Linked DNA regions of Collimonas fungivorans. The protein of the gene in region 1 binds, or shares a complex with, the protein of each later gene. Links are inferred from orthologs where the notes say so. Each region holds a gene or a part of one and is shown in the gene's direction. Other genes may lie near its edges.

The links.
Region 2: the proteins of trxA (region 1) and CFter6_RS18205 are in contact, whole or in part, in an NMR structure (PDB 2IPA), measured with the Bacillus subtilis proteins. The link is inferred for Collimonas fungivorans from one-to-one orthologs.

Annotation. Positions count from the first base shown.
Region 1 is NZ_CP013232.1:1,246,787-1,254,164, reverse strand. What follows is about bases 2,794-5,675. They hold trxA (thioredoxin TrxA), read left to right. Parts: upstream 2,794-4,012; coding sequence 4,013-4,339; downstream 4,340-5,675. Other genes in these bases: rho (transcription termination factor Rho), read left to right, coding at 4,444-5,675; CFter6_RS05405 (PD-(D/E)XK nuclease family protein), read right to left, coding at 2,794-3,688. Also shown: CFter6_RS05410 (UvrD-helicase domain-containing protein), read right to left, coding at 1-950; more of CFter6_RS05405, read right to left, coding at 947-2,793; more of rho, read left to right, coding at 5,676-5,706; CFter6_RS05390 (TetR/AcrR family transcriptional regulator), read right to left, coding at 5,782-6,399; CFter6_RS05385 (3-oxoacyl-ACP reductase family protein), read left to right, coding at 6,500-7,240; CFter6_RS05380 (MFS transporter), read left to right, coding at 7,251-7,378. UniProt on the Bacillus subtilis protein: Participates in various redox reactions through the reversible oxidation of its active center dithiol to a disulfide and catalyzes dithiol-disulfide exchange reactions.
Region 2 is NZ_CP013232.1:4,189,462-4,194,665, reverse strand. Bases 165-2,852 are described here. They hold CFter6_RS18205 (arsenate reductase ArsC), read left to right. Parts: upstream 165-1,102; coding sequence 1,103-1,603; downstream 1,604-2,852. Other genes in these bases: CFter6_RS18195 (MFS transporter), read left to right, coding at 2,728-2,852; arsB (ACR3 family arsenite efflux transporter), read left to right, coding at 1,657-2,724; CFter6_RS18210 (ArsI/CadI family heavy metal resistance metalloenzyme), read left to right, coding at 570-1,028; CFter6_RS18215 (ArsR/SmtB family transcription factor), read left to right, coding at 232-573. In the rest of the region: CFter6_RS18220 (SRPBCC family protein), read left to right, coding at 1-137; more of CFter6_RS18195, read left to right, coding at 2,853-3,951; arsC (arsenate reductase (glutaredoxin)), read left to right, coding at 3,948-4,379; arsenical resistance protein ArsH, read left to right, coding at 4,381-5,082; CFter6_RS18180 (NIPSNAP family protein), read right to left, coding at 5,096-5,204. UniProt on the Bacillus subtilis protein: Catalyzes the reduction of arsenate [As(V)] to arsenite [As(III)]. In vitro, can dephosphorylate para-nitrophenyl phosphate (pNPP).

The DNA of each region.
Region 1 (7,378 bases):
TTGAGATTGCTGCGCGGTTTTCCTGCATCGTCAAAGAACTGATGGCACAAGGCGTCGAAATTCACTACCGCGGCGCCCGCCGTCAGCGCCATTTCAATCGCGGTAGCGCGTTTCTGGTTGGTGGCAGAACCCTGCCCCAGCAGCCAGGCAATCTGCTTGACCTGCGACAGGAGTTTTTCGTCGCCCCATAATGACAGGCGCGCATCGATTTCAGCATCTTCGCCGCACAGCTCGCGCAGCCACTGCAGCGGCGCATCCACGCCCTGCTGGACCACGGCCCACCATTCGGCACGTTTATCGATGAACGCGTTCAGCAATTTCCTGGTGCTGAAATCGCCCGCCAGCTGGTACAGCGCCAGCAGGTCCTGCCTGACCTGGCCGTTTTCCTCGTCGTTCAGCGACTGCATGAAACGCAGGTAAGCGTCGGCCAGCAATTCACCGGTTTTCTCGGTCAAGGCATAACCATGCGGCACGCCCGACGCCAGCGGCGCGATTTGCAGCAAGCGCGCGAACCAGCTATGGAAAGTATCGATCGACAGGCTTTGCGGACTAGCCAGCACGCGCTCATACAGATCGCGCGCCGCAGGCAGCACTTGCGCCAGGTCCTGCTGCGCGATGCCGCGTTCCAGCAGCAGCTGGCGCACCTTGGCGTCCGGCTGCAAAGCCAGGTCGTGCAGCAGCTCCAGCAGACGCTCGCGCATTTCCTGCGCGGCCTTGCGGGTAAAGGTGATCGCCAGCAGTTCCGACGGCGCGGCGCCGGCCAGCAGCAGCCGCAGCATGCGCGCCACCAGCAGCCAGGTCTTGCCGCTGCCGGCGCAGGCTTCCACCACTACCGAATGCTGCGGATCGCAGGCGGCATTGGTGAAGTCCTGGGCCGCGACTATTGCGCCGTTCATCCGATAGGCGCTCGGCGGCCCGGTCTCAGTGCGTATACTTTCGGCTTCTATCATTCCCATGCTCCCTTGCGACACAAACCGCGCACGTCGCAATACTGGCAAACCGATGCCACGCCGTTGGCAGGCAAGCCGACGCCGCGCGCAATCGCTTGCACATTGACCGAAATCTGCGCGGCCAAGGCGCGCTGTGCTTCGTCGTAGTCGGGAGCGCTGACGTCGCCGACCTTGTCTTTGGTGGTTTCCAGGGCGACGTAGTGCGCCGCCGCAACCGGCCGGTCCGACAGCAAACCGTAGAACGCCAGCTGATGATCTTCATGGTCTTTCAGTTTTTTATTCAGCACGACCAGGTTGTTGGTCTTGTAATCCAGCACCGCACGCTCGCCGGCGTCGTTCTCGTCGACCCGGTCAATCCGGCCGTGCAGCATCAGTTCGCGGTCCGGCAGCGCCATCGGTTTTTCATAGGCCTGCTCGCCAAATACGAAAGACCAGCCTTGCGCTTCGTGCTCATTGGCCCAGGCGACATAGGCCGAAATGACTTTTTGCCAGCGCGAGTAATAACCCAGGGCTGCTGCGTTTTTGGCGATGACGCTGTCGAACAGTTTTTTTGAGATATCGACCAGCAAGGATTCGCGCTGGTCCAGCGGGCATGGCTGGTCGCGCAGGGTTTCGTGGTAAGTCTCCAGGATTTCATGCAGCCAGCCGCCGTAGTCGCGTTTTTCCGGCAAGTCGGACAGCTCGTCCAGCGATGCCAGGCCGAGCATGCGCCTGGCGAAAAATTGATACGGACAGGCGATAAAGCTGTTGTAGGCGCTGGCCGTCAGGCGACTCGGCGTCAACTGCGGCGCTGCCGGCGCCGGCATGGTTGCAGGCGTGGCCAGCAAGCTTTGCGACGCAATCGCCGCCCGCCGTTCAGGCAGCGCCGGCGCGGCAGGAATGGCGCGCGCCAAGGTCAGCTGCAGGCGCTGGATCCAGGGGCTGACCGGATTCGGTTCACCGTCCTTGTGCGCCTGCCACGACAACACCACTTGCGGATTCATCGCCAGCAGCTCGACCACGTCGCGCAATTGCTGGCGCTGCCGGCTTTCGCGTGTCGCCAGGCCCAGCTCGCGCCGCACGGTATTGGCAAAAAACAGCGTCTCCTGCGGCTGCGACGGCAGGTGATCGGCGTCGGCGCCCACCACCAGCACGGCGTCGAAGGTACGCAGGCGAGCGCCGTTCAGCGGCAGCATCACCACCCGGCGGTCATTGATGGCGCTGATGAAACTGGTGTCGTCGAGCTGCAGGTTGACCAGCGCGCGCCATTCGGGAAAGGAGAACAGAGCCGCAAACTCGTTCCCTGGCGGAGTAATATTCTGCAGCAGCTGCAAGATCTGCTGGCCGGCCGAATCCGCGCTGAGCGCCGCTGAGATGCCCAAGGCATCGAGCGTTACCGTGGTAGTAGCTATCCAGTCGCGCAGATTCTTGCGGCCGCTGAACAACGCGGCTTGCTGCGCCAGCAAAGCCACCGCCTTTTGTTCCGCCGGCGCTGCGGTCAAGGCATTGATCACCGCGCGCCACTCGCCGAGCACGTTGGCGCGCCGCAGCAGCAACTCTATCTTCATCACCAACGCCGACTTGTTGGCGACGCTATCCTGCGCATCGTGCAGCAGGCCGCTGGACGCTTCATTCAGGACAAACGGCGATTTCAGAAAATCCAGCAAGGCAGTGGTTTCACCGCGTGCCGTGACAACATCGAACCAGGCTGAAATCGCGGATGCGGCGCGCGTAGTGGACAACTTCCAGCCGGTTTCGTCGGCCACATGGATCTGCGCCCGTTCCAGCAACGCACGGATGCGGCGCGCCACGACACGATCCTGCGCCACGATTGCCAGGCTGGCCTTGCCCTGCTGCAGCCAGTCGATCACCATTTGTGCGCCTTGCACCGCTTCGTCTTCGACACTGCGCGCTGCGCACAACGCCAACTCGGCCGGCAATGCTTGACTGCCGATCGCTTCCACGGCGTTTTCTTCATCTGCCACCGTCTCAACCATTTCCGGCCATGCCTGGGTATAGGTCGGCAGCAGTGCTGGCGCGCGCCAGTCGAGAGTGATGGTCAGCACTTGCTGGCGCCTGGCGTAGGCGTCGAGAAAAGCCTGCTCCAGCGGTTCCGGCGCTACCGAACTGATCCAGGCCATGGGCTGGCTGGCGTTTTCCGCGACCTGCAGCATTTGCGTGAAACGCGTGGCGATCGCATCGTCGGCGTCCAGCTGGCTTTTCCAGATCGACCACACCAGCTGCGTTTCATCCGACAGCAGCTTGCGTGCATCCGGCGACAGCTGTTCCAGCGCATGTTGCCAGCGCTGCTCCGGATCGTTTGCCGCATCGGCGTGCAAAGCAGGGAGCAAAGCTTGCGTCAGTTCGTCTGATAACGCTAACAATGTCTGCGCCAGCGGCAGCAGATCGGTATTGCGGCGCGCCGTAAATAATTTTTTCAGCCAGCCGTGCTGGCGCAGTTCGGCATACAAGCGCATCAGCCGCTCGCTGGCGGGCAGCACATTGGGCAGCGGCGGCAAGGTCGCCAGCCAGCCGGACAGGGTGAAGAATTGCGGCGGCACGAAAGTCCCGCCCAGCTCCGCGCTCAAGGCCGCTTTCAGCGGCTGGGCATGGGCAAAAGTGGGCAGCATCACGCGCCATTGGGCGAAATCACGCTGCCCCTGGTCGCCGCTGGCCTGGCGGCAGGCTGCCAGCAAAGCACGTGCAGCATCCGGCCAGAAGTTGGCAGAAGGCACGATTTGAATGGATTTTGATGGCATGTAGCTCACTGAAAGCGCGGGAACAGCTGCATTGCAACTCTCGCATTTTTGCAACAATTAACTGTCATTTTATGCGAGCCCCCGGGAAAACCAGCCTCAAATAATTACATAACCAATTACATAAGCCACACTTTTTCATAAAATCGGTTATGATTTAGTGAATATCCCGCCGCAATACCTCTTACCGCACCCACAAAAACTTGAATTCGCGCACGGCATCCCCACTTATTCAATAGAATAGGGAACGCCGATGGCAGCCACCAAGCAGGAATGGTAAGTCGTCTTGGCACACATTGATTCTTTTTCCCTCACACTGAGGAAACCATGAGCGAACATATTAAACATACTTCCGATGCAACTTTTGAAGCAGACGTACTCAAATCCGACAAACCGGTCCTGGTAGATTTCTGGGCTGAGTGGTGCGGTCCTTGCAAGATGATCGCCCCGATCCTGGAAGAAGTCGCCAAGGATTACGGCGACAAGCTGCAAATCGTCAAGCTTGACGTCGATTCCAACCAGGCAGTGCCTGCCAAGTTCGGCATCCGCGGCATCCCGACCCTGATACTGTTCAAGAACGGTGCCGCTGCTGCACAAAAAGTCGGCGCGCTGGCCAAGGGCCAGTTGACCTCTTTCATTGATTCGAATATATAATAAGAACCGTGGCGGTGCGCCCGCACCGCCACTTGTGTTTTACTAACTACACCACGCAGTTCCCTCCCCCACCCAATATTTCCCATCCCGGGACACTCATACCTATGCATTTATCTGAATTAAAGGCGTTACATGTCTCCGCCCTGCTAGAAATGGCAATCGGCCTCGACATCGATAACGCAGCGCGTTTGCGCAAACAAGAACTGATGTTCGCGATCCTGAAAAAGCGCGCGAAATCAGGAGAACAGATTTTCGGCGACGGCGCCCTCGAAGTCCTGCCTGACGGCTTTGGCTTCCTGCGCTCGCCCGACGCCAGCTACATGGCGTCCACCGACGACATTTATATTTCGCCTTCGCAAATCCGCCGCTTCAACCTGCACACCGGCGATTCGATCGAAGGTGAAGTGCGCACGCCGAAAGACGGCGAGCGCTATTTCGCCCTGGTCAAGGTCGACAAGGTCAACGGCGAATCGCCGGAAGCCTCCAAGCACCGCATCCTGTTTGAAAACCTGACGCCGCTGCATCCGAACAAGCCGCTGCCGCTGGAACGCGACATGCGCGGCGAAGAAAACATCACCGGCCGCATCATCGACATGATCGCGCCTATCGGCAAGGGCCAGCGCGGCCTGCTGGTAGCGTCGCCGAAGTCCGGTAAATCGGTCATGCTGCAACACATCGCGCATGCAATCACCACCAACCATCCCGACACCGTGATGATCGTCCTGCTGATCGACGAACGTCCGGAAGAAGTGACCGAAATGCAGCGCTCGGTGCGCGGCGAAGTGGTTGCCTCCACTTTCGACGAACCGGCCACGCGCCACGTGCAAGTCGCCGAAATGGTGCTGGAAAAAGCCAAGCGCCTGGTTGAAATGAAAAAGGACGTTGTGATCCTGCTGGACTCGATCACCCGCCTGGCGCGCGCCTACAATACCGTGATCCCTGCCTCCGGCAAGGTGCTGACCGGCGGTGTCGACGCCAACGCGCTGCAACGTCCTAAGCGTTTCTTCGGCGCCGCCCGCAACATCGAAGAAGGCGGTTCGCTGACCATCATCGCCACTGCCCTGATCGAAACCGGCAGCCGCATGGATGACGTGATCTACGAAGAATTCAAGGGTACCGGCAACATGGAAGTCCACCTGGAACGCCGCCTCGCCGAGAAGCGCGTGTACCCTTCGATCAACCTGAACAAGTCCGGCACCCGCCGCGAAGAATTGCTGATCAAGCCTGACCAGCTGCAAAAGATCTGGGTGCTGCGCAAGCTGCTGTACAGCATGGATGAAATCGAAGCGATGGAGTTCATCCTCGACAAGATGAAGTCGACCAAGAACAACGCCGAGTTCTTCGACATGATGCGCCGCGGCGGCTGATCAAAACCGGCAATCGTAAAAGCCTGGTCCATGCAAATGGACCAGGCTTTTTTCATTTACTGGCAGGCAGCGCCGTCATGCCGCGGCCTGCCGCCTGGCCGATGCCGGCCAGATCAGCATCGCCGTGCGCACCACGCCCTGCAACGCTTCTTGTGTGGCGCCGTCGCGCGCTTGCAGCGACATGCCATGCAGCACGGTAGTGAAATAAGCCGCCATCTGCTCGACCTCGGTTTCGATTGGCAATTCGCCATCGGCCACGCCCTGCAGCAGGCGCTTGCGGATATCCTGCGCCGAGTCCACTCTCAAATTGTGCAGGAACATATCCACCGGACGATTCGACGGCGTGCAGTTGGTGGCGCCCAGCACTACCAGGCAGCCTGTCGGTTTGCCCGGCAGGGCCAGCACGATAGCCGCCGCCATCAGCATGCCCTCTATCGCTGCACGCGCAGTCAGGCCCGCGCGCAAGGCTTTGCCGGTGGCGCTGCCCTCGGTGTTGCGGTAGTAGTCCACCGCTTCACGAAACAGCGCTTCCTTGCCGCCGAACGCCGCATACAAGCTGGGGGCGTTGATCTTCATGGCCGCCATCAGGTCGGCCAGCGATGCGCCCTCATAGCCGCGCTCCCAGAATATTTCCATCGCCTGCCGCAGCGCCGTTTCGCGGTCAAAGCTGCGCGGGCGTCCTCGTTCAGCCATATGCCATCCAATTTTGTAATAATCGTTAAAAAATAACTTGACAGCAGCAAGCGCCGTCAGTCACGATTATATAACGATCATTACTTAAATAGGAAACACGATGTCAAAACTGACTGGAAAAGTGGCCTTGGTCACCGGCGCAAGCCGTGGAATCGGCGCGGCGATAGCGAAACGGCTGGCGCAAGAAGGGGCGGATGTTGCAATCACCTATGTCAATTCGGCCGACAAGGCGAATACCGTGGCGAACGATATCCGCGCCGGCGGCAGGCGCAGCCTGGCGCTGGCCGCCGACAGCGCCGATCCGCATGCCACCGTGGCAGCGGTGCAGCGCACGGTGCAGGAACTGGGCCGCATCGACATCCTGGTGAGCAATGCCGGCATCGGCTACTGGAAGCCGCTGGACCAGTTCACCCTGGAAGAATTCGACCGCATCATCGCAGTCAATGTGCGCGCAGTGTTCGCCGGCGCCCAGGCCGCCGCGCCGCACATGGAAAGCGGCGGCCGCATCATCACCATCGGCAGCTGCAATGCGGATCGCGTGCCGGCCGCCGGCAGCACCCTGTACGCAATGAGCAAGTCGGCACTGATCGGCCTGACCAAAGGCATCGCCCGCGATCTCGGCCCGCGCGGCATCACCGCCAACCTGGTCCAGCCCGGGCCGATAGACACCGACATGAATCCGGCCGACAGCGAACGCGCCGACTCCTTGCGCGCGCTGATGGCGCTTGGCCACTACGGCAGCGGTGAGGACATAGGCGGCCTGGTTGCTTACCTGGCCAGCGCGGAAAGCCGCTTCATCACCGGCGCCGCGCTCACCATAGACGGCGGCTACAACATCTAAGGAGCGCGCCATGTCAGCGATCACCAGCGAAACGCAGCGCGGCGGCGATGCCAGGAACAAGACAATCATCCTGGCTGCGGTGTGCCTGGCCGGCTTGATGATGCCGCTCAGTTTTACCGGACCGGCCGTCGCCATGCC
Region 2 (5,204 bases), 2.9 Mb from region 1 along the record:
AGGGTACTTTTCTGCGCGTGGTCGAATCCGGCTTTGACAATATCCCGGCCGAGCGGCGTCAGGAAGCGTTCAGCATGAACAGCGGCGGCTGGGACGAGCAGATGAAGAATATCGAGAAACATGTTGCTGCATCCTAGTCCGGTATAGGGCCAAGCAGACGGGCAGGGCCCGTTTGTTTGTGGCATGGCAGAAAACCCTTGATTTATTCAACATTTCAACTATCATTGAAATATGAAAGCGAAATCAGTCGTCACCGCCCTTGCGGCGCTTGCCCAGGATTCCCGCCTGGCGATCTTCCGTGCATTGGTGCAGGCCGGGCCTGAGGGGCTGCCTGCCGGAAAAATCGGGGAGATTACGGGTATCTCGCCTTCCTCCGTATCGTTCCACATGAAGGAACTTTTTCATGCCGATATGGTGGCGTCGCGCAATGAAGGCCGCTTTGTTATCTACTCCGCCAACTTCGCCACCATGAATGAATTATTGGCATTTCTTACCGAAAATTGTTGCGGGGGTGATCCCTGCATGCCCACTTGCAGTCCTGCCTGTGCCACCACCGAAGGAGCCTCGTCATGAAACGCCTGCATGTCCATGTCGCTGTCGATAACCTGGCAGACAGCATCCGCTTTTATTCATCGATGTTTGCGAATGAACCCACAGTGCAAAAGACCGATTACGCGAAATGGATGCTGGACGATCCCCGCGTGAATTTCGCGATCTCGCGGCGCGGCGTGCAGTCCGGCCTGAACCATCTTGGCATCCAGGTCGAATCCGATAGCGAACTGGATGAGATGCAGTCGCGCCTGGAGTCGCTTCAGCCGGATGTGGCGAAGGAAGAAAAAGTTTCCTGTTGCTACGCCAAATCAGACAAATACTGGGTGACTGATCCACAGGGTATTGCATGGGAGACCTTCCGCACGCTCGACACCATTCCCGTGTTCGGCGACGCGCATGCGAAGCTAGCGGTTACAGCATCATGCTGCGTTCCTGCTGCGGGAGCAGCAGCGGCGGCAGCTGGAAAATGTTGCTGAAGCGATGATACGGATCGCCCGCGCCAGATGCATTTTTTCGGAACCTGGTAATTCGACATATCAGAGGTAGCCCCATGAGCGATAAGGTATATAACGTGCTTTTTCTTTGCACGGGTAATTCGGCGCGCAGCATCATGGCTGAAGCATTGGTGGTCACCATGGGAAAAGGCCGGTTCCGTGGCTTCTCTGCCGGCAGCCACCCAGGTGGCACTGTCAATCCTTTTGCCATCGAACAGATCTCGCATACCGACTACCCGTTGGAAAACCTGCGTAGTAAAAGCTGGGATGAATTTGCCGCTGCCGATGCGCCGCAGATGGATTTCATCATTACGGTGTGCGATAACGCGGCAGGTGAAACTTGCCCTTATTGGCCAGGCCATCCGTTGTCGGCGCACTGGGGATTTGAGGATCCGGCGCTCGCCACTGGCGCCGACGAATATAAGCGTGAAGTATTCCATAAGGTGTTCCGCCAAATCATGGCGCGTATCAACGTCTTTGTCAGCTTGCCGCTGCACATGCTGGAAAAGAATGCGATCAAACGCGAAATGGATGCTATTGGCCAGAGCAAAGTCTGATGTAAAAACATCGATCTGATCAAGCTCAATCCTATTTTTTTTCGAGAATTATTATGTCTGTCCAATGCGAAGTTACCGGTAGACGCGCCGCAGGCGTATCCATGAATTTTTTTGAGCGCTATCTGACCGTCTGGGTAGCGCTATGTATCGTTGCCGGTATTTTTCTTGGACAGCTTTTCCCGGTCGGGGTGCAAGCGATAGGGGCGCTGGAAATCGCCAGAGTGAACCTGCCGGTTGGCGTCTTGATCTGGGTGATGATCATTCCGATGCTGCTGAAGATCGACTTCTCCGCCTGGAATCAGGTCAAGGGACATGTGCGCGGCATAGGCGTGACCTTGTTCATCAATTGGGCGGTCAAGCCGTTCTCGATGGCGTTGCTTGCCTGGGTGTTCATCCGGCATTGGTTCGCGCCGTACCTGCCCGCCGAACAGCTGGATTCTTATGTGGCCGGACTGATCCTGCTGGCTGCCGCGCCTTGCACTGCCATGGTGTTTGTCTGGAGCCGGCTCACCGGCGGCGATCCTTATTTCACACTGTCGCAGGTCGCGCTGAACGATCTGATCATGGTGTTCGCATTTGCGCCGCTGGTAGCTCTCTTGTTGGGTGTATCGAGCATTACGGTGCCTTGGGCCACGCTACTGACTTCCGTAATGTTGTATATCGTAGTGCCTGTGATCATTGCCCAAGTGTGGCGAAAATCCTTGCTGCGGCGCGGCCAGGCCAGTTTCGACAAGCTGATGGAGCGCATCCAGCCGTGGTCGATCTCGGCTCTGCTGTTGACTCTGGTGCTGCTATTTGCGTTCCAGGGCAATGCGATCATCGAACAGCCCCTGGTCATTGCTCTGCTGGCGATTCCTATCCTGATACAGGTTTTCTTTAATTCTGCGCTGGCCTATTGGCTCAATAAGATTGTCGGGGAAAAGCATTCTATCGCTTGTCCCTCTGCGCTGATTGGTGCTTCCAACTTCTTCGAGCTGGCGGTTGCCGCCGCGATCAGCCTGTTTGGCTTCAAGTCCGGCGCCGCGCTGGCAACCGTGGTCGGGGTGCTGATCGAGGTTCCTGTCATGTTGTTGATTGTCGGCATCGTAAACCGTACTCAAGGCTGGTACGAAGGACGTTAAGCCATGCGTAACAATGCCAGCAGCGCCGGATGGCTGATTCCCGCCTTAGGGATGACGCAGATCATTGGATGGGGCGCGATGTTTTATGCATACGGCGTCCTGATGGGGCCAATGCAGGCTGCATTGCATACCTCTAAGCCGGTCATCGTCGGCGCGTTTTCGTTAGCGCTGCTGGTGTCGGGTTTTCTGTCGACATTGGCCGGCGCCATCATAGATCGCTTTGGCGGACGCATCCTGATGGGCGCCGGTTCTGTACTGGCCGCCGTGCTCCTGGCATTATTATCCCGTGTAGATTCGGTTACCGAGCTGTATCTGGTATGGGCGGGGATTGGCGTTGCCATGAGTGCCACCCTGTATCAACCAGCGTTTGCAGTGCTTACGCAAACCTTCGGCGCCGAATATCGCAGGGCCATCACTTTAGTGACGTTGTTCGGCGGTTTTGCCAGCACGGTCTCTTGGCCGCTCACGCAGTTCCTGCTCGGAAAATGTGGCTGGCGCGATACCTGGACGATCTACGCAATCGCCAATCTGCTGCTGTGCCTCCCGGTGCATGCCTTGCTGCCGGTTTTCAGGCAGGATCGCGGCGCCAAGGCAGCAGAAACCGCGACCAAGGCCACACTGGCCACGGTGCTGCGGGAGCCGAGATTCTATTTGGTGACCGGCGCCATCACGCTAAACGCTTTGGTGTTTTCAGCCATGTCCTTACATCTGATCTCGATATTGCAGGCACGGGGAGTATCGCCCGTCCATGCCGCGGCAATAGGCGCCCTGGTTGGCCCGATGCAGGTTCTAGGCCGTGTCCTGGAAACCACTATCGGCAAAAAAGCCACGTCGCGCCAGGTAGGATTGATTGCTATCTGGCTGTTGCCGCTGGCGCTGGCATTATTACTCGCACCGTCTGAGTGGCTGCTGGTTTACGGCGTATTCGCGGCCATGTACGGGATCGGCAACGGCGTGATGACGATCGTACGCGGCACGCTGCCGGCAGAACTGTATGGCCGCGAAACGTATGGCGCAATCAGCGGCGCCATGGCTACCCCCGTGCTGATAGCGATTGCCGCAGGGCCGTTTGCGGCATCGCTGGTGTATTCGCTGACGGGCGGATACGCTGGAACGATGCTGGTGCTGATCGGTATTGCCCTGCTGGGCGCTATTCTTTTTATTTGCGTCACCAACCATTCCCCGCTGGCAGATAATCTGCCGGTTTTAAAGAAAGTCGAACCATGAACATTACGATTTATCACAACCCTGAGTGCGGCACATCACGCAATACGCTGGAGCTCATACGCAATACCGGTGTCGAACCTGAAGTCATCGAATACCTGAAACAGCCGCCGTCGCTGGCGACTCTTACGAAACTGATTTCGGACGCCGGTCTCGCGGTACGTGAAGCTATCAGACAAAAGGGCACACCTTATACAGAACTCGGACTGGACGCGCCAGGCCTGACAGACGCGCAATTGCTGGATGCCATGCTGGCGCATCCGATTCTGATCAACCGGCCTTTTGTCGTCACGCCAGGCGGCACGCGCCTGTGCCGTCCGTCCGAACTGGTGCTCGATATTCTGCCGTTGCCGCAAAAGGGACCTTTCACCAAGGAAGACGGCGAAGTCGTGATTAATTCGGAGGGACGCCGTTTCACAACATCTGATTAAGTTGCTGAATGTCGACGCAGGACTTTTCCGCACGCCGCTTGCATCGGACTTTGAGGAGGTCGGGCGTTCATCGCACGCGCCGCGTTTCCTGCTGCTATACGGTTCGTTACGCGAAAAATCCTATAGCCGGCTTCTCACGATGGAAGCGGCCCGCTTGCTGGAAGCGATGGGCGGCGAAGTCAAAGTCTTCGACCCGCACGGCTTGCCATTGCCGGACGGGGAGCCCGACAGCCATCCCAAAGTCCAGGAACTGCGCGAGCTGGCGCAATGGGCCGAAGGCATGGTCTGGACCTCGCCCGAACGTCACGGCGCCATGACCGGCATCATGAAAGCGCAGATCGACTGGATCCCATTGTCGATAGGCGCGGTGCGGCCGACGCAGGGCAAGACGCTGGCGGTGATGGAAGTATCCGGCGGCTCGCAATCGTTCAACGCCGTCAACCAGATGCGCATATTGGGCCGCTGGACGCGGATGATCACCATCCCCAACCAGTCGTCAGTAGCCAAGGCGTTCCTGGAGTTCGACGACGAAGGCCGCATGAAACCATCGTCTTATTATGAACGTGTAGTCGACGTGATGGAAGAACTGTTCAAGTTCACCTTGCTTACCCGCGATGTTTCGTCATACCTGGTCGACCGCTACAGCGAACGCAGGGAAAGCGTTGAAGAACTCGGCAAGCGTGTGAACCAGAATAAGATTTGAAAAGCGCCGGATCCTACTTGAAGACGGGGCGGAAGAAGCTGCGTTCGTAGCTGACGATGCAACGGGTTTCTTCTGCATACTTGAACGCGGCCTGGCATTCCGCATCTTGCATCGATTTTGTC